One region of the Legionella sp. 39-23 genome, then DNA from elsewhere that is predicted to be linked to it. Evidence: riboswitches for the same ligand, from Rfam matches in the RefSeq annotation. Region 1 holds a riboswitch; the other holds the start of a gene.

Region 1 (15,468 bases):
CCTAATGGCTGTGGCAAAACGACTTTAGTACGTTTATTGCTTGGGGAATTACAGCCTGATTCTGGACAGATAAAGCTGGGGACGTCTTTGAGTGTCGCCTATTTTGATCAATTGCGTCGGCAATTGCACGAAGATCAAACCGTCATGTTTAATGTGGGTGATGGTGCGGATTATGTGACAATTAATGGTAAACAAAAGCATGTTGCTAGCTATTTACGCGAATTCTTATTTTCATCAGAACGGTTTAATCAGCCTGTTTCAGTGCTTTCTGGCGGGGAAAGAAACAGATTATTATTAGCCAAGCTGTTTGCTAAACCAGTAAATCTCTTGGTGATGGATGAGCCCACAAATGATTTAGATATTGAAACATTAGAGCTTCTTGAGGGCATGCTAGTTGACTATCCTGGAACTTTAATATTAATTAGTCATGATAGGGCTTTTATTAATCAGGTGGTGACCAGCGTTTTGGTTTATGAAGAAGCAGGGCAGTTCAATGAGTTTGTTGGTGGTTACGATGAATATAAAATGCATAAGAAGCAGCAACAACGTGAGCAGGTGACAAAGGCACCTGTTGTGAAACGCAATGTGGCAGCAAATAAATTAAGCTTTAATGAGCAACGAGAGCTTGCTCAGTTACCGCAGAAAATTGAGCAATTGGAAGGAAAAATAGCTGAATTGCAATTACAAATGGCTGATCCCAAGTTTTACCAACAGGATGCTCAAATCATTGCAAAAATAAATCAGGGTTTGGCTGAAGATGAAGAGTTATTAACACAGTTTTATGCTCGATGGGAAGCGCTAGAAGATATTGAGAAAAGGAACACATGAATGTTATTGACGCTTGCTTTAGTTATTCTTTTTGGTGCGATTTTGGTTTTCTTTTCCGAGGAGTTTGGCAAAACCATTAAGAAACTTTTTGCTATAAAAGGAGCCAAATTAATAATACCTCTGTTTGTTGTTTCCTGGCTAATCTTTTCTTTTGATTTTTGGGTTTTATGGGCAATCTTGTATCTTCGTGACATGCTGCATGCCGTATTGAATTTTTTAGTACAAATTATGCCTTTTCAGAAGTGGGCTGTCCAAGTGGTACAGGTGTTTATGTTGACCTTTCTGTCAGTAGTCCCAGTACTTATTCTTAATTTTATTTCGCAAAAGAAAACTTTTAAAAGCTACAAGCATCCATACTTAACAAGCGGTATAATTTGGATTCTATCTGTTGTTTTAATAATCATAATATGATCGTTATGTAAAGAAATGTAATTATTTTGTAAAGAACTCTTCTTATTCTTAATAAAACCTTAAGTTTTCTTTTCTATACTTCTCGCGTCTAGTTTGGAATTTAATAAAAATAAAGGAGACTAAAGTGGCTTATAACAAACATCATGGTCATGAACAACATACTGGTGCTCATCATGGCCACCAACCCTCTGGCTATAATCCCCATGCTCATGTTTATCCCTCTACCTATACCCCTCATGTACAGGTTTCAACACCCTATGTTCCTCCCGTTTCTCATGTTACTGTAGTTCCCACAAGAAGAAGTTATGGTACTTATCGAAGTTATTCTACAGGTACAGGCGCAGGAGCTGGGGTATTGCTCGTAGGTGCTTTGATTGTTATTCCACTATTCATTTTTGCGTTAGTACTCAAACTCACTCTTGGTGCGGTTGGGTTAGCTGCTACATCAATGGCCTCTGCTGGGGTTGCTGCTGCAGGTGCCGGCGCTTTTGCTTTGAGTGCTGGAACTTTTGGTATCGGTGCACTCGCCTTATATGCTGCTTTGGGTCTTGGATATCTGTACTCCAGTGCTAAAGAATGCTATAGCAGCGATAAGAACGTATTTGCAATGATTAAATCTCGTGTTGTTCATGAAGACAAACCGAGTTTTACCGGCGTGATAAAATCTATAGGCGCTGCGCTGTGGTCTCCATTTTTACTTATCGGTGGTTTGGCTGGCATGGGCGCTAAAGCAGTTGCGAACGCAATTTGTGCAAAGCCTTCGACTGTAAAGACAGAGGAGCCTGGAGTGCAATTTGGTACATCTCCCTTTTCAAAACTTAGTGAGCCCTCGAAGAAACAAGAGCAGCGTCGGAGTCAAGATGTAGTGCCAGGTCAATTTGACAGTCCCTTACAGACTGATACCTCTCAAGCTACTGGAAAAGGTTCCCATCTTTTAGACTCTCAGATTGATTTTCCTACTTCTGGCTTATATCCTAGTTTAAACGGATACTAGTTTTTCATTTAGTTGTTGGTTTGGGGGGTATTTGAGCCCCCAAACCAACGAATCAAACAGCACTTTAATCTAAGTTCTAATTTAAGCCTCTAAACATGGTTCTATAACCCAAAACTAAGGGATGTTTAGCACATTCTCTTCGGCCGCATCTAAGCTTTTTTATCCATAAATAGACTATAATTTAACCAAGATGCTTTATGGAGTGTCAAAAGTGGCTTATAGCAGATCGGTTATTTCAGCAAAAGAAACAACTACTCCAGTATGGCAAGATTTAAGTCCAACAGATCAAAAAAATATCGCAGATCGCATGGAGCAATGGTTTGCAGATATAGAAAGACGTAATCAACCTCATAATACCGAAACAAATCCCTATTTAGCGACTCAATTTTTGTCACGTTTTGGATTAAAAAATGCTTCCGAAGTGTTTGATTTTCTGAAAACAACAGGTGGCAATATGGTATTGACCATGATTGCCCGAGAAATCATGCATGAACAATCACGAGTGCAAGAGCTTAGGGAACGAAATGCAGAAGAAATGCTCAGACAACAACATGTGCTTTTTATTCTTATGGGTTTAATCGCAAAACGAGAAGAACTGGCTAAAAATGTAGACCATCTGCTCCAACTAGAAATCGACAAACATTTTTTGAAGGAACATGCTGAACACAGTCATCCAAAAACTTCTGAGTATCATCCGATTAGAATTATAGATGAGATGATCGATTATTACGTTGAGACCATTAAAGCATTAGATAAGGAGTTGGATGATTTAGAACAACAACTGGATCAGGTTGAAGACGAGTTGGAGGCTATTGAAGCAGAAGAGCAATGGATAGAGGCCTATCATGAGTCGCTTCATGCACATATCGATATACTGGATACGTATTTACGGATACCTCTTTTAAACCATCCCCAAGAAAGTCCTACTGCTTTTTCTGAACGAAGAATCACTGTTTTGACGCAAAATCTAGAACGCTATAAAGAACAAGAGGCGCTATTTAAAAACACCACTCCTGATAGTACTAACACTCAGAATATTGTAAGAAATCGTCTTAACAGCCACATCAGAACAATTGAGCATGAACTTAATTTTCATAAAGTTCATCTAAGTCAAACAGCAACAAACTTTGAAGAGTTATTTCGCCTGACTTTGGAACAAACGCGATCTCAAATACAAGAGCTTCAGCTACAACAATCGACTCCTGGAGAATTGGATGCACAAATTGAGGGTTTAAAATTACGTGAACAAGGATTGTCTTCTGCATTAAAAGTAATGAGAAACAAGAAAATACTTCTTAACGATCAATTAGAACAAGTGTTTGATTTTTCTCAAGCCCGTTTTATTATCAAACCTGAAGAGGCAAAACGCCTTGTACAAAAAGATGATGGTTCCTATGCTTTAATTCCTAAAGATGCAGATCCTGATAATTTGAGTGAAGAGGAGTGGTTGCAAGCGAAGCGTGACTTTGAGCAAGCGAAAGAAAGTATTCAAACGCCACGTGTTAATTGTCTTGAAAAAATACAAGAAAACTTGCAGAAACATATGCACCGCAAAGAACACCATCTCAGCTTAAGAGAAGTATTAAGAACCCAAAAGTTAGAGATGCAACGTGCCAGAATGGAAATGGGGGAAACATTGAGAGAAGCTGAGGATCGAAGAACATTCTTATTAAGTAGGCGGCCTAGTGTGCAACAGACATCTAGTGCAAAATCTGAACCTCCTGCAAGTTATGCACAAATGATAGAAAAATTTGAATCTTTAGTATTAAAAGCACCTAAAAAGGACGATATAGAAAACGCACGCGGTATTGTCGAGCGCTCATCAATCTCTCCTAAAAATAAAGGCGAGCTTAATAAATTAATCGAACAAGTCGCACCAGAGAAGACTATGGGGTCACAGCAAAGGCTTCAATGGCTCTACAGCGCCAAACGATTGATAAAAGATACATCGCCCACACCCGAAGCCGATTCGACTTTGCGAAAAAAAGATTAAACAAACCTGATGCCACAGGGATGATGAATCGGCGTATTCCGTGTATAATGCCGACAATTTATTTTTCAGGTTGCTTCATGAATAAACAGGACTTTTACTTCGATTTACCTCCAGAATTAATTGCGCAGTATCCTTTAGCTAATCGTAGCGATTCACGCCTTTTAACTTATAATCGCCAAAAAGGTGAATATGGTCACTATCAGTTTCGCGAAATTGCTGATTTTTTAAATCCTGGCGATTTACTGGTAATGAATGATTCCAAAGTGATCCCGGCCAGACTTTATGGCCATAAAACCACTGGAGGAAAAGTTGAGCTATTAGTTGAACGGATTACGGGGGAATTGACTTTTCTAGCTCATATTAAAGCCAGTAAAGCGCTGAAATCTGGCTCAATAATTAAGTTGGATCAAAATAAAGAAATCGAAATTCTTGATAGGCAAGATGATTTATTCATTTGTAAAGCGGATATGGAGGTCTTGAAATTATTGAATGGAATAGGGCATATTCCTTTACCTCCATACATTACCCGAAATGATGAAACTCTGGATCTGGATCGTTATCAAACCGTGTATGCAAAATATGAAGGATCTGTGGCAGCACCCACAGCGGGCTTGCATTTTGATGAGTCAGTTTTATCGAGCATCCAGTCACGGGGGGTTACAGTAGCCTATCTTACTTTGCATGTTGGGGCAGGGACATTCAGGCCTGTGCGCAGTGATAACATAAAAGATCATAAAATGCATAGTGAGCGATTTACAATTAGTCCCGAATTATGCGCTGCGGTACATGCCACAAAGGCTGCAGGAAATAGGGTAATCGCCATAGGGACAACTGCTTTGCGTAGTCTCGAGAGTGCAGCACAAGATGGCGTGCTTACCGCATGCAGCAGAGATACGGATATCTTTATTTACCCAGGATATCAGTTTAAGATTTGCGATGGATTAATGACTAATTTTCACTTACCTGAATCTACTTTGTTAATGCTGGTTTCCGCTTTTATTGGTCATGAACGAGCAATGATGCTTTATCAAGAAGCAATCGAAAAGAGGTATAGGTTCTTTAGTTATGGTGACACCAGTTTATTGCTATAAATCAGGAGTTCAGGAATGTTGACCGCCGTACAGAATTTTTTACCCGTCCTCACTTCGGAAGCAGGTTTGTGTCTTACAACAGCAAATTGGCAAGAGGCAAAAGTAACAGCAGCATCTTACTCTTTAGAGAGTTTGTTGTATAAACCTGGTCAGGATGTACTCAAAAAAATAACTGATTTATCACATTATCTTGTTTGGCCTGAGGTAATCGTGCTCAATGCAGCATCATTGGTGGCGAATAAAGAAGGAATTTATACGCTTAAATCACCCTATGATGGTTCGAGAATAAAATTTACATCAGAGGAACTTTTTCATCTTATTCAGCATTTAAAGCCCGATGCAGTTGTTTTGCCGCAAAACATAATGCAAGATTTTCCACAAATTTGGGATAATTGGAATGATGTAATTGTTCCATTTATACATGTTAATGATCTTAAAAAGCATGTGGTGGCTAAATCGCATGGAGTGTATTTTAATGTTGTACATGAGTTGGATTGGGAGCAATTAAATCGCTGGTCTCATGTACCGCGCTACGTCATGGGCTGCTTTGATTCCGAGTTAATTTGGCGCCTGTATGACAAAGGTATAGAGTTTATTGAGACTAACGAACCAGCGCAAGCAGCATTACAAGGAAAAGTCTATAGTCGCGCAGGGGATGTGGATTTAATGGATGCAAAAACAGAGATGCAATTTGAACTGATTGATTCTGATTGCGTTTGTCCCACCTGTTCGCAGCAATTTACTCGTGCCTATCTTCATCATTTATTACAACATACGCCTTTATTATGTCAGCGATTTTTGATTCAGCATAATGTGTTTTATGTGCAGAATGGTAAACAACCTGTTTGATTGTATTTTACCCTCACCCTACCCCCTTTCCCGATAGCAGGAGAGGGAATTATTTTAACTTTAGGTGTTTAGCCAAAAATCCCATCTCCCCATGGGGGAGAAGGTGTTTTTCAGGGCGGATGAGGGTTGTTATTTATGATAATGTTTGACAGTTTTTTTCATAACAGCTAGCATTACCAACAATTGATGGCGCGGGGTGTCGTGATAAACGTCTGAGAAATACCCGTTGAACTTGATCTGGTTCATACCAGCGTAAGAACGCCTTAAATCTGAATTTTATTTTAGAGCAATTTGAACTTTTAGAATGGCCTTGCCATGGTATATTGGCTCTTGTTTAGAGTTATTATCAACAGTTCTAATGCAGGTTAATTTCTTCAATTAAGTCTTTACGCGATATCTGTAGCCATCCTTTATTTTATCTATTAATCCAAGGAGCTATGGCATGAGTGCGTTATCTACACGAACAACTTTATTACTCAATTGGTATGCAAATCCTTACCATACCCCAATTTTTGTTGCCCATGCATTAGGTTATTATCAACAAGAAGGCATAAAATTGGCAATTTTGGAGCCTAGTGATCCCAGTGATGTGACTGAAATTGTAGGTATGGGACATGTTGATTTTGGGGTTAAGGCTATGATTCATACCTTAGCGGCTCGTGCAAAAGGTTATCCTGTCACATCAATTGGGACCTTATTGGATGAACCTCCTACAGGGCTTATCGCACTTAAATCCAGTGGTATTACCTCATTTCAAGACATCGTTGGTAAACGAGTAGGGTACATTGGTGAATTTGGCAAAATCATTATTGATAATTTGGCACAGTTGGCGGGTATTGATCCCACAAGTTATGAAACTGTGCGTATTGGTATGAATGTTACGGACGCAATTTGTCGTGACCTTATTGACACGGGTATTGGTTTTATTAATTTTCAAAAAGTTGAATTGGAACACTTACGTGGTGAAACGGTATTTTTACGCATAGACCAGCTTGCGGGTCTTGGGTGCTGCTGTTTTTGCTCCATTCAGTTTATTGTGCCAGAAAGAATGTTAAAAAATCCTGAAACTATTAAAGGATTTCTCAAGGCCACGCAACGTGGCGCTGCATTTACTACTGAAAATCCAGATGAAGCTTATGAGCTTTTATGCAGAGCAAAACCTCAATTACGAACTCCAATGTATCAGACCATTTTCATTCGAAGCCTGCCCTTTTTCTCACGTAATCTTTTAAATGTAGAACGCGATTGGAATAAGGTCGGTAGTTTTGGCAAGCATTTGGGGGTAATTGATGACGCTTTCTCAGTGAACTCTTGTTATACAAATGAGATGTTACCCAAAATGCCTTATTCTGATCTGGAGCCTATCGCGTGTTGTGTGAGTGAATAAAAATTAAATCATTGCCTGGATTTGTAGCCTGGTTGCTTGCAACCAGGATTGGCCCAACTGAGATAGGTTAAGTTTGAGTGATTATAAATGAAAAATGCTGCTGTGGTTGGTGCTGGAGTTATGGGATGTTTGCTGGCCTTGCGTTTACAAAAAGAGGGATGGCAGGTGACCCTCTTTGAGGCGGAAACCTCATTCAATAACTGTAGTTTTGCTGCAGCAGGTTTATTGGCACCTTTGTCTGAGCTTGATAAAGCGGAGCAAGTAATTTTTAGTTTAGGAATGGAGTCAGTTGATACATTATGGAAGCTTATTTTGAATCAATTAACTGATCCTATTTATTTTCGCCAAGAAGGTTCGCTTGTAGTTCACCACCCTCAAGATAAAGCAGAATGGCAGCAGTTCAGTACTCGAATTGTCAATAAATTAAGTGATTCATGTTATCAGTTGCTGACTCAAGATACATTGAGTCAGCTTGAACCAGAGCTGAATCAATTCAAAGTGGGATATTATTTCCCCAAAGAGGCTCAACTTGATAATCAGGCTTTGTTGTTGGCACTAAAAAAACATCTGTGCCAGCAAGGAGTTATTTGGCGAGAGCAAACTTTTGTTGCTCACCTACATTCAGGCCAAGTAGCAACAGCAAAAGAGTCTTATGTATTTGATTTTGTTTTTGACTGCCGAGGTATTGGTGCAAAAAGCACTTTTGCTAATTTACGTGGACTGCGAGGAGAGCTTATTTGGCTACATGCACCTGAAGTTCGCTTACAAAGACCAATACGGTTCTTGCATCCACGATATAATATTTATATTGTTCCTCGTCCTAACTCCTATTATCTTGTTGGCGCCAGTGAATTAGAGACAGAAGACCCCAGTCCAATTTCAGTACGTACCACGCTTGAATTATTAACGGCGGTTTACTATGTACATCGAGGTTTTGCCGAAGCACGGATAATTAAAACGGTGACGCATAGTCGTCCAACATTGGTGCATCATCAACCTCGGATAAAATATGCAAAACAATTGATTGCTGTTAATGGACTTTATCGTCATGGATTTTTAATTGCTCCGGCTTTGGTAGAGGAAATTATACGTGGATTAAAAAGTAATCAAAAAGATATCTGTTACCCTGAGCTTTGGGAGGCTTATTCGTGATTATTTATATAAATGATAAACCACTAAATTTAGATGCATCCTGTACGTTACAGGAAATGCTTGCGCAGAAAACGGGCGTTGCTGCACATGTTGCAATTGCAATTAATAATCAATTTATCCCCAAATCCATGTTTGCTGATACAGTCTTGCGTGAGGGTGATCGTATTGATCTCATCGTGCCGATGCAAGGAGGTTAGGGGATGTGGCATTTAGCAGATAAGCCTTTAACGAGCCGTTTGCTTTTGGGAACAGCAGGTTATCCATCCCTTGAGGTAATGACCGATGCGATTCGCTCCTCTAAAACGAACGTAATTACCGTTTCTTTGAAACGCCAAATGGCAAATGGGGTGGGTAGTGATTTATTTTGGCAAACCATCCAATCTTTGGATTGTCATGTACTTCCCAATACTGCTGGTTGTCGCGATGCGCAAACTGCGATTACTACTGCTGAAATGGCGCGTGAACTGTTTCAAACATCATGGATTAAATTAGAAGTGATTGGCGATGATTTCAGTTTACAGCCGGATCCTTTTGAATTGCTGCGTGCGGCTACTGAATTAGTAAAACGGGGATTTGAAGTCTTTCCTTACTGTACCGATGACTTGGTTTTATGCCAACGTTTAATTGATTGTGGTTGTAGGATCTTGATGCCCTGGGCAGCGCCTATTGGTTCAGGAAAAGGATTACTCAATCCTTTTGCTTTGGAAACATTACGCCATCGACTGGCAGATGTAACCTTGATAGTCGACGCAGGGATTGGCAAGCCATCTCATGCAACACGTATTTTGGAGTTAGGTTTTGATGCAGTTTTACTGAATAGCGCGGTTGCTTCAGCGATTCATCCTGTAGCAATGGCTGCAGCTTTTTCGCATGCAGTTATTGCTGGACGAGGTGCTTTCGAGGCAGGGCTTATGCCAGAGCGGCTTGCGGCACAATCATGTACCCCTTTGATCGATACCCCTTTTTGGCATCAGGAGGTGATATAATGAGTACTGTGTGGACTAATACGAAACATGAGGGTGAGCTACACACTTTTCGTGGATTGGGTCTTGAGATTCAACTACCATGTTTTAATGAAACTATTCAGCCTAATGCAATTAAAATTAGCGAGAGCTTTTCTCCTGAAAACCTAAAAATGCTACAACAGTATTCTGGAGCGGTTGTTCTAGATTTTACTTTACCTGTATCTCCAGATATGAATAAAAATGCCAAGCATTTAACCACGGGATTTACTTTTGCAGATGTTTTGATACTGAATACACATGAAGCCGAATTTATTTTAAAGCGAAGGATTAGGACGCATCAAGCCATGCAGGAGGCGGCTCATGAATTAATAACTTGGGGTGCAAACAGTATATTTCTTTTGGGGCAAGATCTACAGGATAACTCATGGGAGCATGATTATTGGACAAATGGTGTTACTTCATTTTGGCTGACGCAAAATCGCTTCGCTGATGCAAAATCCCCAGAGCTGCGTTCAGTTCTATCCGCAGCGATTACTGGGGCATTGGCTCTTGGGCATTCTCTGGAGGACGCGCTCATTATCGCAAAAATGTACACACACCAAGCAGTACGTCTGGCACAATCCAATTTATATTATGGTAATTTTTCAGAGCATGAAATGGATTTGCCCTATCTTTCGTCCAAGCCTTTGTATGCAAAACCCAAGCCATTTAAACCATGCCATCGATTAGGCCTTTATCCAGTAGTTGATAGTTACTCATGGGTCGAAATGCTGTTAAAGCTAGGGGTAAAAACCATTCAATTGCGCATTAAAGAAAGAACTGAGACTCTTGAAGAAGAGATGAGACGCAGCATCGCGTTGGCTAAAAAGTATGGTGCTACATTGTTTATTAATGATTATTGGGAAATGGCTTTAAAATTGAATGCAGAAGCGGTTCATTTAGGACAATCGGATTTGGATGCTGCGGATCTTGAGGCGATTAGAAATCAGGGCTTATTGCTGGGAGTAAGTACGCATTGTTATTTTGAGGTTGCACGGGCACATGCGATTTGCCCCTCATACATTGCGATCGGACCGATCTATCCAACGACCAGCAAAGAGATGCCTTTTTTAGCCCAGGGCATTGAGCATTTGCAACGTTGGCAACGTACTTTAAATTATCCCTTGGTGGCAATAGGGGGGATCAATCTGGAGCGAATGCCTGATGTAGTTGCTACAGGTGTTCAAGGCATTGCTCTAATTTCTGCGATTACGCAAGCGAATGATCCACAAAAAGCGACGGCGCAACTGTTGAGTTTTATTGACTGATAGCACTGTGAGGCAAAATCTAGGTTAAGGAACTTAATATGGCTGTTTTATCTGAGTTTGAACGTTATTCCCAGCAAATTAAATTAGCAGAAATTGGTATTCAGGGGCAAAAAAAACTGCAACAGGCAAAGGTATTGTGCATCGGTGCGGGCGGTATTGGTGCGACATTACTTCCTTATCTTGCTGGAGCAGGAGTGGGAACAATAGGGATTATTGATAATGATTTCATTGAAGAAGGCAATCTGCATCGGCAAATTCTTTACCAAGAAATAGATATTAGCAAAGCAAAGGCTGCTGTGGCAAAGATGAAGCTGAACACGCTCAACTCTAATATCCACATCGAAGATTATGCATTTCGATTAACTGCAGATAATGTAGAAGAGCTTATTGTTCAATATGATCTTGTAGCAGATTGTTCCGATAATTTTTATACACGTTATTTGGCTCACGATGTTTGTTATCGTTTAGGAAAACCCTATGTTTATGCGAGCGCATACCAGTTCCAAGGACATTGTTCTTTATTTTATGGACAGCAAAATCCATGTTTACATTGTTTGTTTCCGATTATTCCTGATACTAACGCCAATTGCCAAAATGGGGGTGTTATCGGTACGTTGCCAGGATTGTTAGGGATCGTGCAAGCAACTGAAATGATTAAATGGATTACTGGTAGTGGTACTTCATTATTGAATCGATTACTGTGTATCGATTTGCTCTCCATGGAAATAAAAAATATTCGGCTGACTAAAAATCAGCAGTGTCCGTTTTGTGTTTATGGCCATGCTCTAGAAGAAGATGCTTTTGGATTGTGTTCGTCTTCGGAGAATATGCAATCTATTGCGATTTCGACGGAAAATTTACCCAATTTTTTGCAAGAAAATCCTCAGGTGCTTTTATTGGATGTAAGAACGGCTGACGAACATCACGATAAAAACTTAGGTGGAGCGTTCATACCATTAGCTGAGCTACCCATGCGCCTCAATGAGCTTAATCCCTTAGAACCCATCCTTATCTATTGTCAGTCAGGTCAAAGAAGTCAGCGGGCTGTAACGTTATTAAGAAAATCGGGGTTTCCTAGAGTATATCATTTGGCCAATGGGATCGATTCATTGTAATTGTCTGTGCCCTATTCACCGAACGGCTGTATGGCAGAGGAATTTTTTTCTATCGCTGAATATCCTGATATGAAGTAGATCATTATAAGTAAAAGAATAAAAACCTTTACTTGATTCATTTAGATTCCCTTTTAAACTGCTCTTGCAAATTATAGTTCAAAAAATGAACTGATATTATGAAAAACTGTTTTAAATTCCTTATTGATTCATTTACCTTAAGAACAATTCCCTATATGATGTCACGCGGTTATCAATAGTAGATTAAAGGAGACAGTATGAGTTTTTTTATTAGCGATGCTCTGGCTGCAGCGGGGACTACAGCAGCGCCTCAAGCAGATGGAACTTTTTCGCTCGTTATGATCGCTGCTATTTTTGTGTTGTTCTATTTTATGCTTATCAGACCTCAAAACAAAAGAGCAAAAGAGCATCGTGAATTAATAGGCCGTTTAAAGAAAGGTGATGAGATCGTTACCTCAGGTGGTATTTTAGCTAAAGTAGTTAGTCTGGATGACCAATACATTAAGATCAGCCTTGCAGAAGGTGTAGAGATTAATATACAAAGAGGCGCAGTAAGTACTGTATTGCCCAAAGGCACTTTAAAATCGCTTTAAAAAAAGTCATAGGGACACACGGAAATGCAAAATAAATATCCTCTATGGAAAAACCTAATGCTGATTGTTATTGCAGTTATTGGGTTTGTTTACGCCATACCCAATTTGTACACAGAAAACCCTGTAGTACAAATTTCGTCTGAAACACCTGTAGATTATGATGAATTAAAAAATCAGATAGAAGCTATCTTAACAAAAGATAACATACCTCATAAAGCAGTCATCGTGCAAAATGAAGATGTGGAAGTTGTTTTTTCATCTACTGATTCCCAGTTATTAGCGCGTGATGCGATTAAAAATGCTCTGGGAACCCAATATACTGTAGCTCTAAATCTGGCGCCGTCTACACCAAATTGGTTGGATTCCATTCGTGCCGCTCCAATGAAGCAAGGTCTGGATTTACGAGGCGGGGTACACTTCCTGTTAGAAGTTGATGTTGACAGTGTGATTAGCCGTCGTTACGAAGGAATCATGAAAAACATTAGCCAAGAACTCCGTGAGCTTGGTATTCGTTATACAGGTATTCGTTATGTAGTAGATAAGGGAGTTAATTTAAATTTCCGTGATAGTGAATCGATGAATAATGCCTATCTTGGCTTAAAGGAAAAAATTCCTGAACTCGTTTTCGTAAAAAGTAAAACAGATAATGGAATTCTAGCCTCGATTTCTCCCGTCGAATTGAATAGTATGCGTCAAAACACCATTGAGCAAACAATGAGTATTTTACGCAATAGGGTTAATGAATTAGGTGTTGGTGAAGCGGTTGTACAACAACAAGGAGCAACCCGTGTTGCTGTTGACTTACCAGGAATTCAAGATGCGGCACGTGCGAAGCAAATTCTTGGTGGTACTGCAACCCTGCAATTTTATTTAGTCGATCAGGATAATGATCCACAAATTGCAAAACAAACAGGAGCTATTCCCGTTAATGATAAATTGCTCATGATGGATGGGCATCCTATTTTGTTAAAAAGACAAGTAGTATTGAGTGGTGATTCAATTACCTCTGCAGTTTCCAGTTATGATCAGCAAACAGCAACTCCAGCAGTACAAATACAACTTGGTGGGGGCGGTGAAAGTCTATTTACTAAAGTGACTCGCGAGAATATTGGCAAACGTATGGCTATTGTTTATGTTGAAACCAAAAATAACATACAAATTGTCAATGGAGAGGAAAAAAGGATTACTCATAGAGAGGAGCGTGTTATTAGTGCTCCAGTAATCCAAAATGCCTTAGGTAATAATTTCCAGATTACAGGTCTTGCTGACAGCAAAGAAGCAAGTAATTTGGCTTTATTACTCAGAGCTGGAGCGTTACCTGCGGCCATCTATCCAGTCGAAGAGCGCACAGTAGGTCCTTCCTTAGGTAAAGAAAATATTCGTAGAGGTATTGTTTCTTTACAAGTCGGTATGGGCTTAATTCTGATTTTGATGTTGGTCTATTATCGACTTTTTGGTCTCATTGCTAATATTGCGCTGTTGCTTAACTTGATATTGCTCTGTGCTTTATTGTCGGTTATCGATGCAACGCTCACGCTACCGGGTATCGCGGGAATTGTATTGACGGTAGGTATGGCTGTAGATGCTAACGTGCTGATTTATGAACGCATTCGAGAGGAGTTGCGCCATGGATTATCACCACAAGCCGCGATTTACGCAGGGTATGAGCGTGCATTTTCTACCATTCTTGATGCGAACATCACTACATTAATCGTCGCCATCATTTTATTTGCTGTGGGTACAGGACCTGTACGTGGATTTGCGATAACCCTTTCTTTAGGGTTGCTCACCTCCATGCTCACAGGGATCACATATACCCGAGCAATTGTAAATTGGTATTATGGTGGTAGGGCTGTTAAAAAATTATCTATTGGTATTTAAGGCGAGGCTCAGATGGAATTTTTTAATCCAAATTCAAATGTGGACTTTATGGGTGCTCGTCGTTGGACGGCAATATTCTCCATATTGATCTTTGTGGTTTCTATAGGTGCTTTAGCAATTCATGGCTTAAAGTGGGGGCTTGATTTTACTGGTGGAACTCAAATTGAAGTTTCTTATTCTACTGCTGCAGATTTACCCTTAATCAGAGAAAGTCTGAGTAAGGCAGGATTCAAAGAAGCGCAAGTTGTGAGCTATGGAACTTCTAAAGATGTATTAATCAGTATTGCTCCTCGAGAAGATAAAGAGCAAGCACGTTTGGTAGACCAAGTCATGGAAGCTCTTCCAGGTGCTACAAAACAAAGAGTTGATTTTGTTGGACCACAAGTTGGACAAGAGTTAGCAACTAAGGGTGCTTTGGCCGTTATTGTTTCTTTGTTAGCAACGATGATTTATATTGCCATGCGTTTTGAGTACCGACTCGCAGTAAGTTCTGCGGTGGCATTAGTTCATGACCCTGTCTTGATATTAGGTATTTTTGCTTTTTTCGGCATTGAATTTGATTTGAAAGCACTGGCAGGATTATTGGCAGTAATTGGTTATTCTCTAAATGATACCATCGTAGTTTTTGATAGGGTGCGTGAAAATTTTGTTAAGATACGTCGTGCCAATTCAATTGAAATTATGAATGTTTCGATTAACCAAACTTTATCACGAACGATTATGACCTCAACATTGACGCTTTTTGTCGTACTTGCATTGTTTATCTATGGAGGCGAAGCAATACATGGATTTTCTTTGGCATTGATCATTGGTATTCTGATCGGTACATATTCTTCTATCTATGTTGCTGGCGCTTTAGCTGTAGCAATGGGACTTGATAGAAA
Region 2 (15,104 bases), on a different contig from region 1:
CTTTTAAAACTACAGGCGGCAGAAGAGGAGCACAGGAAGTTAAAACAAAAACTCGCTGAGCCCAAAGAAAAACTGTCTCGCTCTGTGAGTCAATTTAACCAATTCATGTCGCAAATAGGAGTACGCGACAATCAAACACTCATTCGGCTTATTGGTGATGAAATAGCCGATCGCGGAAATTGTGATTATTTCACAGTACGAATTCTTAATCTGCTACGTCGAAATCATTGTCCCTTAAACATTCTCATATCAAACCATGGCAGTGAGTTTATTTATGCGTTTGAACAATTCATGGCCGGACATGCTTTTGCCCCTCCGGGTTACATTGGTGATGTACAAATCCCTTCTTTTTGGGGGCTTAAGCTGTTACTCGAACATGACATTATTAACTCCGAGGAATTAACCCACTTAATCAATGAAACCTATAAACCCACTTTAAAGGTACTAGATTACACGCTCAGTGAACAGGGCATTACTTTATTTAGTCATGCACCAATTCGCTTCGATAGCATTCAACTGATGGCAGCGAATCTTGGGGTACCTTATGACGACTCCACCGCAGAAGCTTTAGCAGCAACCATTGAACAGATTAATCATCAGTTTCAAACCTATGTTGAAAACAACAGCACACACTCACTGTTTCATACTGACACGATTCATGACCGAACCAATATGTCAGAACAAGAGCGTGCAACATGGCCTTTAATTTATCTATTTTGGAATCGTTGGGATGCAATTAAAGAAACAGAATCAGCAAGACCCACAACACACAATGGCTATAATATTACTTATGTGCATGGGCATGATGGCTTTCAAAGTCTCCTACCGCACATTTATAATTTAGATACTCCTTGCGGCAAAGAACCACGAAAAACTGAAAATGAACGGATAGACAAAGCATTTCGCTTTATCACGGAAAATAAAAATAATGCCGTAGATAAAACAACTTCAGAATCCTATCTTCGTGATGTTTTAAGATATAAAGTGTTCGATTCAGATGAGCACGACCTAGCATTCAATAAGCAAAGCAAACTGAACCCCATAAAGAAGATTCAAGATAATGAAATCAATGGCAGCATAAAAAAATTAGCCCTTTTGGGAAAATCAATATTGCCAACGCCAACTCCATTTGTTGCATTGCAAGAACCAACAACTAAGCCCTGCTCAAGAGAATTGATTCTGGCATCGGAAGGACAAGAGGAACGAGCGCTGTTTAATTTTTAAACACACGCCGAATAATATGATAGGCTGGCCCTTGGCTCAACCTATCATATCTACATAAACGTATACGTGGACTACAAGTTATCTTTGATGTTGGAAAAATAATTTCTTATCGCCATAATTTGAAGCCAGCAAAGCACTCTCCAACATTAAGGTACCTATATGGTACTCTGTACCTTGATATTCTCCGTACACTTCATAGATTGGTCCCATAGGTATCGCTGCGAGCGACACTCTAAAATCTTCTCGTGAGTTTTCAGGGATCAAATCCTTAACCAAACTCGTTGGTCTAAAATAGATCCGTTCAGGAAAGACAGGGATCCCCGTCACTCGTCCTTCACTCGTCCAAGCAGCCAAATGCCACAAAGGAAGATTATTGGCAGGGTCACGAGTCCATTCAAATATTTTCTCAATTGCCTTCAAGGTCCAATTTGTCGCATGAGGTATTTGGTTCGAAAAATCTTTTGCAAAATAATTCCAATTGTCTTTTTGTCCCTCAAGCAAATTCATCACCTGCAAATTTACAGAAGCATGTTCTGCGATTAAAAATTTAATCGCCATGCCAGGAATATAATTATCATCAGCGGGAGGCGTTGCTAACGAAAGACGTGCAACCCCTACACCTCCGGTTTGATAAATACCAGTGAAAGGATGATCGGCGGCAGGAACTAGAGCGATTTTACCTACTGAACCATTGGCATGAATAATTTTTACTCGTCCGGTAGGAATTTCATCACTGGCAGAATCAAATGTAGGGTTTAAGTTAAACAATCCTTTTAGTTTTTCGAGCACTTCATTAAAACTATTACCAGTAAGTACTGGCAAGGGATCTTCTTCGTGGCTTAAAGTAATTTCACTCCATAATAAATCACGCTTTTCTTCAGCAGATAGCTCCTGATAATAGCAAGGCAATTGTGCGTATAAACCAAAACTCATGCAACAATTGATGAGTGCACTAAAAAACAAAATCAAACAACGACGCATTCCAACCTCCTTGTATTTAAAGTTAATTTTTTTTACAGAGTATACGAAATAATGCAACTTTTCTAGGCCATGTATGAAAATGGGGACAATGTGCAGCGTGTAGTCTGGATGCAGCGTAGCTCGGGATAGAATAACTTCTTTTTAACCCGGGTACCGCCACGCTGCACCCAGGCTATGTTGTAAAGATTATGACTTCATAAAATGATCATAAATAGCACGGCTCGCAAGAGCTATGGCATGACTGCGGGGGTAATCACTGGCTGATTTCGATTTAACATATACTGCAATCGCAATATGGCCTTTATTATTGGGTAACGTAATAATGCCAACGTCACTCACGAAACGATACAGTTTTTTAGAACCAGGATATCTTAAATAATCTCGCTCATAAATGGACCACGTTCCAGTTTTATGAGCTACTTTAACACTGGGAGGTAATAACCCTCTTATCCTGCTGCGACCAGTTCGGCATTGCTCCATGATCTTCATAAGAAGATTGGTACTTGATTCTGAAAGTGCCTGCTTTTTATATAATTTCACCAGCAATTTCGCCATATCATTCGGAGTCGTGGTATCGCGAGTGTCATTTTCAAAACGTTGCCAGGCTTTCTGCTTTTCTCGCAGGGGCACACGATTCGATATTTTTTGCCAGGAATATACCGGCTGGCGTTTTTTTAAAAAGGTACGATCCACATGATTTGTATCCACAAACATTTCCATAATCGAGCGATTAATAAAAATATTATTGAATCCCAACGCACTCATGCGTTGTGCAACATATTTAGGACCATTTGCTGCCTGCAATAATGCATCACTCGCACTATTATCACTGTTCTTAAGTGTATGCATCAGTATTTGTTTTAAAGAAATATTCAGTTTTTTCTTTTCGAATAAATAATGCAGTGCTCCAGATCCAGGAACCGAATTACGCGCATCCATTTTAATCACACGATTCAAAGAGTCTTTTTTCTCATCGACTCGATGTAAAAAAGCCATCGCGATCGGTAATTTGATGGTACTTGCCATGAAAAAGCGTTGATTGCTGTTATGTGCAATCACCTTATTTTTCTCTATATAAATGGCAGTAATCCCCATGATTGTATTTGATTTTTTTTCAATAACATTTAGCTTCCTAATCAGCTCCGCATCACTCGGAGCAGCAAAACCATTTACTGAAAATACAAAACCCAAAAACCAACACATTACAGTACTTTTTATACTTAGAGTATTGGTATGCTGCGCCAGTAATTTTTTCATATGATATTTAATCCATTTCTCATTATTTTTATTCAATTTTTTAGCATCAATAATAAGGTAATCGCTCACGCGCGCCTAATCAGTAAAGCATTCATTACTGCATATTTCAAAGTGTATGATAAACGTACATTAGAAATTTCCCTATCAGCATGCAACAGTCCATAGTTTGTTAGGAAGGTTTGGTGACCTTGATAAGGTATTTAATTTTCTTTTACCGCATTTTTGACTAATTTTTACTGTCAAGCAATAAGCCATACAATCATTAAGCAAATTTTTATTCTATTTTTAAATTGATTACAATCTTTTGTGCACCTTAGGCAATAAATTAATCATTATTAATCCAAATCGATCAACTTATGCTCGCCACGGCATGCATCGTCAAACGCTTGGATAAAATAAATTCTTAAGAATTACTGAAAACCTGTTTTTTTAATGGCTTGTTAGTCAACAAAAACCAATAATCAGAACTCAGTAATTCATGAGATAATCTTCTATGGCGCCGGGTTTTCTGCTTCCATCACAGGCTTTGCCTTTTCCTTCTTTGGGGAGCTAAAAATCTTACTCAAAAAACTACCCGACCGCTTAAATTTATCTACTTTGTCGCTGACAGTTGGCGTACCTGGTGCTTCCCTTTCCGGTGCAGGAGCCGATGAGGCTCTCTTAAACATTGTGGGGAGCTCCGCTTGAGAATATTGTTTCACGATTTTCTTCGACTCAGGGGTTTTCACAGCTCCAGGAGAATTAGAAGATGATACCTCCACACTTTGATCATCCTCAGTAGAAGACGGTGCTGATGAGGTCTGAGTAAAACCAATCGCAAGATCCAAACGAGTCAATGCCTCTTGCGCCTCCATTCGTTGTGTCTTTGTTTTACTTGTCAATGAGAGAATGATCTCTTTTAAAGCAAAACCTACAGGACTTTGAAACACTTCATGCTCTAAATTCATATGTTCACTTAAGTCCTCTTTTTGCATTCGTTCAAGAGTTTCACCTAAGCCTGTGGTTGCCTGCTGTTGCAAAAAAGAAGAGAAGGGGCGCTCGTCTGCATCCGTTTCTGGTTTATTGACTAAGTCTTTGATTGCAGCCTGTGCCTTCATATGTTCTGATACAATAAAATGACCGGTAAGCACTTCATAAATACTTATCCCCAAACTATAACGGGATTCGTACTCAATTTCCTGTATAGAAACCATGGGTTTTGAGCCGGGGTTATTACTCACCGAATCAAGCAAGAATTGATACCCTACAGAAATATTATTACTCAGCTCATTTACTGGAATCGCATCTTTTCCAGTTACGTCTCGCAAAGATTTCACGTCTGAAAGAACCAAACGACCATCATCAGCAATCACAAAATTGCCGGGTTTAAAGTCTGTAAAACAAAAACCTGCGGCACGCAGATCAGCCATTATTTGCAACATATTTCTAACATACTGTATACGACTGACAAAATCGTTGTTTACTACTCGCAAATCCTGTCGTCCACAATATTCCACAACCTCTAAATAATATTTTTGGCTTCTATGCATGAACTCTTCCAGCGCATATTGTTCAGGGAAGTGCTTGTTTAACACGTTATGTTTGCGCGCTCTGATATATGCAGGAAAATCAATATCATGTTCAGAAATAACCCGGAAAACAACAGGTACATCTTTATACGTTATCGAATAAATAGGGATTGCAGAACCACCCAATAACTTTATCGGGACATTCTTGTTGCCTATGGGCATAGTCTCTTGAAACTGCACAATATATTCAGATGCTTTTAAAGCAAATTTAATAATATTATCTGTAATCCCAGATAAAACTCCTGTCGCTTCTCCAGATTTGATTTGTTTTGTAAGTGCTTCTGCGACCTGCAAAGCGTGTTTTTTTTTCTCCTTTTCAATTTTTATCTGTTTGGAAGTTGCGACCATTAAAAAAATCCTAAATCCTATAAAATATGGCTGCAAATCATACAGAGTCACAAAAAAACCATCAAGGCTTATTTTATTTACTTATCATGCTGGCTATCTTGCATCAAATTTTAGAACTCGTAAGGAAGTAGGTATGTTCCAAATACTCCATTAACTCTTCTTTATTCACTGGCATCTGGGTTAAACCAATATATTTATCAGGCCGAATCAACACCACGGTAGGTTGACTGATTTTAAAGCGCTGGTACATCTTTTGATGTTCATCAATCAATATTGAAATCCCTTTGTCAGCTATATTCATTCCCGAATGCGGAAGGATAATATGAGTTTTTATTAGCCCCTTAAATTGCTGCGTAACAGTTGCAGCAAGTTCAGCGAAAGCGGACAGAGCGTTATTATCAGCAAGTCCCACAAACAACAATAAATGATGTAGCGTTCCTTGCGTCACTTGCTGCAGCTCTCTTTTTTCTTTAGTTTGCGCATCAAGTAAAGGGAAGTTCATAAGAAGCTCACCAACATGAAACTTTGTCTTTTCGCCGAGTACTTTAACTATTGGACTTTTGGCATAGCTTACTGACAACTCGGCCAAATTATACATGACAAAATTTTTAATCGAATCGAACGACATGGCTATGCGTAAAAAGAAGTTACGCAGAGAAATCATCGACGGATTACTCATCATCATCAAACGAGTCATTGCTCCCGTATTTTTTAATACCTCTGCAGCAATGGGATGACGTTCGCAATGATAACTATCAAGCAATGCATCGGTTGCCAGTCCTTTTTGCACCAGCGCTAATTTCCAGGCCAAATTATAGATATCTTGCAACCCCGTATTTAAACCTTGCCCACCCATAGGACTATGAACATGCGCTGAATCACCAGCAAAAAATACGCGTCCGTAACGATAGTTTTGAATTTGCTTGTGATCAATACCAAATTGGCTAATCCAAATAGGATCACGTAGGGTTGCTGAATCCGTACAACGCGCCTTAAAAGCCCTTGTAATGTCTTCGATTGAAGGTTCTTGATGCATGATTTTTTCTGGGGCAGTCATGACCAAACGATAACGTTTCTCTCCCATTGGAAAACAGGCTAGTGGCCCTTCGGCACTCACATAGATTATAAATTTATTCTCTGGCAGCTCCCAATCAATAAGCAAATCAGCAAGCCACCAAGTTTGTTTGAAGGAAGAGCCTATAAACTCTGCATTCACTAATTTTCTTAGGGTACTGTGTGAACCATCGCAAGCAATAATCCACTGCGATTGAACCTGTTCCATACTGCCATCAACATGCTTTAAAGTAGATACCATATGGGTTGCTGATTGTTCGCTTTCCATCAGTTCAGTTTGCCATTCAACCTGCAAACCTCTATCAGCTAATCCTTGATAGAAAATATGTTCCGTTTTACTTTGAGGGAGATCAATAACAAAATGATAATCTGCTTCAACATTGGCATACGTTGCATGAATTAACTCTTTTCCCTTAGACTTAAACATAACTCCGTCTACTTTTTGTCCCTCAATGAGTATTTCATCAAGAAAACCACAATCCCTAAGCAGATCAAGTGTACGAATATGAATGGCCAACGCTTTAGACTTGTCACTGAGCGTCGACTTTTTATCAATGATCCGGCAACTCAAACCTTGGCGGGTTAGTTCATTTGCGCAAAATAAACCGACGGGGCCGGCGCCAACTACCAGTACATCCAATAACTTATCAGACATATTCACTCCATGAATTGAATCAGATCATTTAGGTTCAGCACTATTATTTGCACTGCGTCTTTAAACTTTATTATATACTAAGCGTAGTTGCTCATAGCCCTATAGAGCTAAAAAAAGCATTGATTTCGCTGGTTTCTTGCTCATGATATTTCCTGCCAGCAACCTGAAGTCGATGCTCTGGATGTTGATGCCAGCCTTGGCTGCCACGTACTAACTTCATAACTCGCCTAAGAAAATCGGGGCCTGGATCATCTTTATCCGTTTGGTAATTGGGATCCTTTTCGAGCCAAAGAGGCGTATTTTTGAAATTTAAATATTCATTGTGGCCAATAACATATTTTATTTCCGGATATTTCTTTTTGAGATAACAGACTAAAAATGCGTTTGCTTTTGTCTGTGCTTCGGTGAGATCATCTTTGCTATCAATCCCACCTACATTTTCAATACCAATAGCATAATGGTTCAAGCCTATAACATGCCGAGCCATCCAATGATCCGGCATAAGTTGATAGATGCTTCCATCTCGATCTACTACAAAATGGGTAGAGACGTTCAAGTCACCAGGCAACTCTTTAATGCGCGGTGAGTTTTTGGGGAATATTGGTGGATTAAATACACGAAAAGTTGCTTTGAACGTAGGGATACATGTCCAATGCAAAACAATCATTTTCGGTTCAATTTCAATGGACTTCGAATCGATTCCATAATGAGTTAATTGATACTGACGTGTTAACACAACACGTTGGAGATCAAATTGAATCGGTGCTTTATGAATTTTTTGCGCGTCATTACAAGAAAAGGCATGTACCAGCGAACTTATAAAAAATGAGCAAAGTAGAAGAGTTTTCATATTATTCTTTTAATACCATAAAGTATGCTGTTACATAATCTGGCAAATGATGGGTTGCCTGCGCAAACGCTTTTCTCCCAGCATAACTGCCCGCTAAAAAGTCAACTTGATACAAATTATTTTCAAATGCGCCTCCGGTGTCAGCAAAAATGCCAGCTCGTGTCACCATGTTTCCTGAACGATTAGGGTATTGCACCATCAATAATTTACCTAAACCAAACTGCGTAAGATCAGCGGCAAAAGTAACTTCTGTATTCACAGTAATTTTATGATCTGCATCTTTTCCATAGCCTTTGATGCCTGCTACTGGTTTAAAATACCAATAACGCTCTTGCTGATAGGGATTTTTGGCTTTGTCATATGCAATGTTATTACAACGATGCACATTAAAGGTTTTTGTTGGATGGTTCAAGCCAAAATCAGCAACAACGGTACCTTGCATTAATGCTGCTTCGATGTCTTCTCGATTGAAATAACCCAAAGCAGGTACATTTTTATTCGCTAATGCGCCTTTTAAAATAGCCTGCTTGCCATATTGGAAACGTATCAGTCCAGGCTTAGCCTCTGCCTCCTCCAAAGTCAGTAATTCTTCATCCTTAGGAAGACCATAAAGGGCAAAGGGATAAACCGCGTTGCGTGTAGTTGATGCCTTAGCACGATGAACATAATACTTAGTCATTAAAATCTTATCTTTGGGTAAATGCGCAAGAAGCGGTTTTTGCATACTCAGTGGCTTCGCTTGTTCTTGATCAGGATACCAACGCATAAAATCAAAGTGTGCTTTAACAAAAGCAGGATTATTCATTTCGTTTTGGTGTTGGCAAATAAATATTAAGGTTGCTTTGACTCGCACAAGAGGGATTTTAAACACTTTGCCTTCATGAATAACCCGAGGATCATAATGGCTGCCTTTATTTAAATAAGCCAAAGTCTCTTTGGCGGTAGCACATAAAGCAGGCCCATTGATTTCATAACGGGTTGCAGACGACGGTTCAGCCGGCATAAAACGAGGTGCAGCGACTGCGTCAAGATTCATTAATAGAAACAAACTATAAAAAAAAACTTTTATTTTCATTGTGCACAATCATTGTTTATTAAAACAAAATGATACCATAGATACGGTATTAAATTCTAAGAATTAGCTCTGGTAAGTCGTAGAGCTAATATAGGCTTAAAATACTAATATGAGAAGACCACTCTTCGCTGTGCATACCGAAGTACACCACAGCAAAGAACGGAAAATAGGAGGGGCAATTTATTTATTTCGTAGTTCACTCTAAGAGTTAAACAACACCAAACCATTTTTACCGTCGTCCTTATTAAAATTACAAGTCCAATCGACTACCATTTGTTGCTTATGCAAAATGGGATCAAAAAAATTCACGTGTAGTGTCACTGTATTATCGTCAAAAACACTTAAACGACCTGATAACGTTAGGAATTCTCCTGAGGGGTTTTGTATAAAAATTTTCATAGACGTAGTCACCGTATCTATCAATATGTTATTAATAGTTTCCTGACCATGAAAATAGTTGGTGAAATTAAAACGAGTGGTAGCCCCCTCTAATCGTCTCATAGCTTGGGTAGCAAGTGGTCCTGTTGCTTCACAGTTATCAAAATGAATGATTCCTCGAACATCTTCACCACTTTCAACTGCTTTCACTAATTGAGAAAAATTAGTGATATTATTACTGTCCGCATTAGGATCAAGATCTTGTGCATTAGCCTGATTTAATGAAAGGAGCAATGAAACTCCAACAACAACAGATCGCGATATTCTCATTTATATCCTCCATGATGCTTGATAAAGTCAGGTCCCTGAGTAAGAATAAGCCTTTAAACACCTTAAGTGTACAATCTGTTTACCCGTTTTGCCAATTTTTATATTAGAACCTTAACGCACTAAGCAGCTTCCGCCCCATCCAACTCAGAGTCACTCATCGTCACGCGATTAAAATACCAAGCGCTGTACAGAGCACCGAGTCCACAAACAATTAAGCCTAAAGGCAATGCCGTAAGTGTTTGCACCAGTAAATAAGCACTGATGATAGTGAATACAGATGAACCAAACATACGTACGGTATGAATTATGGCTAATGCGAGACCAGTATTTTCCTTATAGTCTGCAAGCATAATCGACATCGTGGCCGGTGCGGTTAAACTAATTCCTAAGTTACAAATTAATGCAAAAGACAAAGCATATAAATCAAATTCAGCAAAGTTTGCATACAATAACATCGCAAAACCTCCGCTAATAATAAACCAGCTACCTAGATAAATGGTGGCAGCCATACTGAAATACTTACGCAGCCAAATGCCTAAGTAATTCCCGACAATAATATTTAATCCATTAATAATAAAGATAATGCCATACATTAAGGGTGAAAAACCCAGTTGATCAATAATAATGTAGGATGAATTAATCACGGAAAGCATGACCGCAGCAAAGCTAAACATCATAATAAAAGAACCACTCCAAAGCGTAGGCGATGGAATGATGTCTTGATAGGCTTTGATTACCTTTTTTATCTTAAAAGGTTCTTGGGGTTGAGTCCAAAATGGTGACTCAAATAATCCTTTGCGCGCTTGCAACAAGAGCACCAGGCCAATTACAGCCATCAACATAAAATTCGCTTGCCAACTGCAATAGGTAAAGATTAGCGACCCACATACTGGAGCAAGAATGGGAGATATTGAAACAATCATAGACACATAGGATAAAACCTTGGCCCGCTCTACCGTATCTTCAAAGTCTCGCGAGATTGAAAACGCAATCAGATTAGCGCTGCACAAGGCAAACCCCTGTAATGCCCTTCCGAGAATGAGCACAAAAATATTCGGAGCGAAAGCGCAGATTAAGCTGGCAAGAACTGCAATGAGTAAGCTTGCAGGCAATAAACGACGTCGCCCAAAATGATCGATGAGTGGTCCCCAGACTAATTGAGTAACCCCAAAAACAAACAGATAAATACTTAAGGTTAATTGGCTTAAGTCATGTGTTGTATCAAAAAAATTGGTGAGATAAGGCAACGAAGGTTGATAAAGATCAAAGGTAAGTAAAGAAAAAGCCGCTAATAAGCCAATAAATACAATGGAGGTTCTTGTTTGCAACATAATATTCAATTTATAAAAAAATAGCGGGGCATTATAGTAAAATTTTTGTGCTTTTGCTCTAGGGCTGCAAAAAAATCTGCAGTTATTAACAAGTTTTTATGTAGCGTTGGGGAAGCGCGGCATAAGCAGGGATTAAAGTGTTCATTCATTTCAGAAACCCAGGTTACTGCGCCTCCCCCAAGCTATATCCAATTAACCTTGACGAATCAGATAATCGCTGCCTGCATGAATTATTTTTTTCATCCGATTATTTTCTGCTGGATTAGGTTCGCATGCTTTATACGCATCTTTTACTGATGCAATACTAAGAGGCACAATAGGGCGACTGTCGGTCTCTAGATAACCATCTTTATTCTTAAAAATAGTAAACTGGTCCGATGCAAATTCCTGGCAATCAGTTAAAGTCTCATCCTGACAAATTGAAAATTTCAGGGATCGCTCTACGCGATAGTTCTCACTCACCTCATCAGCAAAAACAATATCGCCATAAACTACGCTATGACGGGTACCACAAAAATAATAGCCAAACTTATATTTACCATTTTCAACAACATCGGTACGAATATACCGTCCATCACCTTGCTTCAGGCCATTGAGCGTCACAATATGACGTACCTCTTCTTTAGGTTTGTCAGCCACTGCCAACCCAGTTAGAGCCAATCCCGCGATTAACACAGCAAATCTTTTCATTTTCATTCCTTATCTGAAAAAAACATCCTCAAGGAACATATCTTTAAGGATCAATAACTTACTCTAATGACAATTTGAAGATAAAAAACTTTTAAACCAAACTGACACCGCCGCCCATTATGCTAAAAAGAAAACCATTTGAACAGATAAAAAAACTTCGCTTTTTGCGCAATAAAAAAACGAATGTGGCGTGGTGTTTTATCAGCGGACTGTAAGAAATGTGAGCAATATGATGCTGGCACATGAAGCGCCAGGGTCTGCTTGAACATATTGATGGTCTCATACGAATAAGTTAGACGAGCATTTTGTGCAACAAATTTGCCGCAATGGGTAAAAGGGATCAGGAAACAACAACTATTGTTTTTTGAATTATCCTATGGCAAAGAAACACTTTCATGGTAGAATAATATTTGTACATTAGGGGTGCCGGTTATGGCTGAGAGGATAAACCAACCCTTTGAACCTGATCTCATTCGTCTGAGCGGAGGAAAATGTGTCTATTGTTATGTTCTCAGGTCTTATAGCGTTTATTACTTCATTTATTGGTTTATTACCACAAATTGTCAAATCCTTAAAAACAAAATCGACTCAAGATCTGTCCATGATTATGTTGATTAATTACCTCATCTGCTCTGTCGCATGGATTATTTATGGGAGCAATACAGATTCCTTTTTTGTAATCAGTTCTAATGTAGTCGGTTTGATTGTCAGTTTGCTGCTTATTCTTTTAAAAAGATATTATGATGCACGATGTAATTAATTTAACAGGCTATCAATCGATTCTCTGCCTCAATGGCGATCTACCTGAGTCTTCTTTTTTCATTAGCCTGAACTTGCCTGTCATTGCAGCTGATGGTGCAGCCAATAGCTTATTGGAACGTGGAGTCCACCCACAATTAATCACTGGGGATTTGGACTCTGTACGGCCTGCCATTTTAGAAAACCATCGTTCTCTGCGTTTAGTAGATCAAAATTATAGTGATTTTCAAAAAGCGATGAGTTATTTAAAAGAGAATGATTTATTACCCGCCATCATTGTAGGAATAAATGGCGGGCATTTGGATCATATCTTGAATAATATTAATATCTTTATGGAAACAAACTGCCTTTTGTATGCCCCGCCCCTGCGTGGCTTTGTTCTCAATGAACACTCCCGTATGCATTGCGCATTACCTATCCATACAAAAATCTCGTTAATGGGAATACCCTCGGCAATTGTTTCTTCAACAGGACTTCAGTGGGAGCTCAACAACGCAACGCTTTCTTTTCCAGGACAAACATCGTGTTTCAATCGAACCCTGCACTCAGAAATTGTTTTGGAGATTCATCAAGGTTCAGTTTTGGTTTTGATTTACGAACGGATGATTGCAGATGCAGGATTATCTGCTCTTTAAGTTCAGCAGATAAATATGAGAAAACGTCCATCCTGCAAACAATTCTTTTAGATTTCGTTTAATCTACTTGAATAGTGCAATGCTCACCTGTAGTTACTAAGGTCACCGTGCTGTCTTTTGCCAACTTTTGGGAACCACACATAATATCCTTGCCAAATGCAGAATTTTTTCGGTATCCAAAGACATATACCTTATTTGCAGGTCCCTTGCCTGAATAGGATTTCCCACGCGCACCTGATTTTTTACCATCCACAATAAAACCTAAAGCTGCTGCTGTTTGCTCATCAGTTTTGACTTGTACTTTGATCGTGTCATCAGCAAAGGCATGAATTGAAAAAGAAAATAGAACTACTCCGATCATATTTTTTACACAGCTTTTCATCATACAAACTCTCCTTGTTCAATGATTTCATTAATATAACTTATTTAATGCTGAAGGAATATAAATTCAGCTCAATATCGACGATTTTTTTAACACTGATTCTCGTATATGCCCTCTTAAAAAGAGAAAGAATGGTTTATTGTCTTAACAAGACTAGTGTTTCTCTTGAATTAAAAAACATATACACTATGATCAATATATAATCATATTGATTCATTTATGAATCGCGCTCTTGTGGCGCTTGAGTAAGATTGGTTCCAGCAGAACCCTGTGCTCAAATTTTGTTGCCTATTCATTTAAAGCAATAGGTATAGATCAGAGTACTTAATAAAAATGATATATTGAGTGCAAATAGAGTAAGGATTTTGAATTATGTTGCTAAAATTTTTTAGAAGAAGGGGTCTGCAAACTGCTAGCAATCCAGAGTTTTCCGCTATTATGGATATGTATGAAGCACAAAAACCAAGCCTAGTCAGAGGCGCTCTTTCTGGAGAGAGTTGGCGTCATGAGAGTATGGGCCAAACATTAACTACAATAACCGACCCAGTAAAACTCAGAAAATTAAAAAAGCAGGCAACAGCAAATCTAAATCATTGGAAAGCAAACAAAGCAGAACCTCCTTCTGAAGTTGAGGTGGTAAATCAAGATTGGGGTGATGTAGCACTAGAAGCAACCCGAAAGTATGGAAGACTATATGCTGTATTAAACATGGCAAATTCGCTCTATCCTGGAGGGGCGGCATTGCAAGGTGGAAGTGCTCAAGAAGAAAACATGTGGCACCGAACCACATGTGCCCTATCCTTAAAGGATAAAATAGTGATATGCGATAGGGATTACGAAAACACATTCCTCTATACTCCGGAAGGAAGAGAGTTGGTAGAAGGCAGAAAGAAAATGCTGCCAATGGAACTTGAAATGCTAAAGAAACGATGTAAAGAAGCCTATTCACCGGACGCAAATAAAACGTTTTTCAGTGAAGAGCCCAGAATTTGCTTTAGAGGTCCAATCGTGTCACTTCCATTAGCAATGGATGAATATGCCCCAAATATGGTTGCGGATTCTGGATTAAGTTTCGCATTTCTTCCAGACCAACATATTTTTCCCTTTTATGAATTAAGATCTGCGGCTCCAGAACACTTTGCTGAATCACAATCACAAGAACCTATAGTGCTCAAACAACATAAAGATGATTTGCGACGACGGATTGCAGCGCAACTGGATACATTAATTCTTGCAGAGCAACCTAATGTGCTACTTGGAGCTTGGGGCTGTGGTGAATTTAGAAATGAGCCCGAACTAGTCGCCGAAATTTATGCTGAAGAAATTGAAAAAAGAGCGGCTTTTTTTCAACATATTATGTTCCCAATAATTAATACCCGTTCAAAAATCAATAATTTCGATATATTTCAACAAACACTGACCGGTATCAAACTTGGAGAGGATCAACAACCTTCTCACCAAATGTAAAATAGTCCCAAAACATACCTTCTGAGGGGCTATCTTAAACAGAATGCCCCTCCCCCAAATACCATCATTAAGACTTAGACATTTTTTTCATCTCGTGCAC

The links. Region 1 has a riboswitch for thiamine pyrophosphate ahead of thi5 (4-amino-5-hydroxymethyl-2-methylpyrimidine phosphate synthase). Riboswitches for the same ligand answer to the same signal wherever they lie in the genome.
Region 2: linked by a shared signal. The riboswitch ahead of BGO44_RS06190 (SemiSWEET family sugar transporter) and the one ahead of thi5 (4-amino-5-hydroxymethyl-2-methylpyrimidine phosphate synthase) in region 1 are both predicted to bind thiamine pyrophosphate.

The regions. Positions count from the first base shown of each region.
Region 1 is NZ_MKTO01000009.1:364,220-379,687, forward strand. It holds gene BGO44_RS06015 (ATP-binding cassette domain-containing protein) at 1-828, shown strand, start outside; gene BGO44_RS06020 (hypothetical protein) at 829-1,239, shown strand; gene BGO44_RS06025 (hypothetical protein) at 1,364-2,233, shown strand; gene BGO44_RS06030 (hypothetical protein) at 2,445-4,226, shown strand; gene queA (tRNA preQ1(34) S-adenosylmethionine ribosyltransferase-isomerase QueA) at 4,304-5,317, shown strand; gene BGO44_RS06040 (tRNA-guanine transglycosylase) at 5,333-6,166, shown strand; TPP riboswitch at 6,349-6,442, shown strand; gene thi5 (4-amino-5-hydroxymethyl-2-methylpyrimidine phosphate synthase) at 6,609-7,553, shown strand; gene thiO (glycine oxidase ThiO) at 7,641-8,705, shown strand; gene thiS (sulfur carrier protein ThiS) at 8,702-8,902, shown strand; gene BGO44_RS06060 (thiazole synthase) at 8,906-9,691, shown strand; gene thiE (thiamine phosphate synthase) at 9,691-10,977, shown strand; gene BGO44_RS06070 (HesA/MoeB/ThiF family protein) at 11,016-12,092, shown strand; gene yajC (preprotein translocase subunit YajC) at 12,368-12,703, shown strand; gene secD (protein translocase subunit SecD) at 12,728-14,584, shown strand; gene secF (protein translocase subunit SecF) at 14,597-15,468, shown strand, end outside.
Region 2 is NZ_MKTO01000011.1:2,165-17,268, reverse strand. It holds gene wip (Dot/Icm T4SS effector Wip) at 1-1,224, shown strand, start outside; gene BGO44_RS06235 (hypothetical protein) at 1,303-2,205, opposite strand; gene bla (class A beta-lactamase) at 2,392-3,462, opposite strand; gene BGO44_RS06225 (protein kinase family protein) at 3,954-5,378, opposite strand; gene BGO44_RS06220 (FAD-dependent monooxygenase) at 5,482-7,107, opposite strand; gene BGO44_RS06215 (N-acetylmuramoyl-L-alanine amidase) at 7,199-7,957, opposite strand; gene BGO44_RS06210 (hypothetical protein) at 7,959-9,032, opposite strand; gene BGO44_RS06205 (VirK family protein) at 9,234-9,740, opposite strand; gene BGO44_RS06200 (multidrug effflux MFS transporter) at 9,860-11,071, opposite strand; gene BGO44_RS06195 (hypothetical protein) at 11,264-11,761, opposite strand; TPP riboswitch at 12,171-12,268, shown strand; gene BGO44_RS06190 (SemiSWEET family sugar transporter) at 12,255-12,521, shown strand; gene BGO44_RS06185 (thiamine diphosphokinase) at 12,505-13,155, shown strand; gene BGO44_RS06180 (hypothetical protein) at 13,214-13,540, opposite strand; gene BGO44_RS06175 (poly(ADP-ribose) glycohydrolase domain-containing protein) at 13,910-15,004, shown strand; gene BGO44_RS06170 (hypothetical protein) at 15,072-15,104, opposite strand, start outside.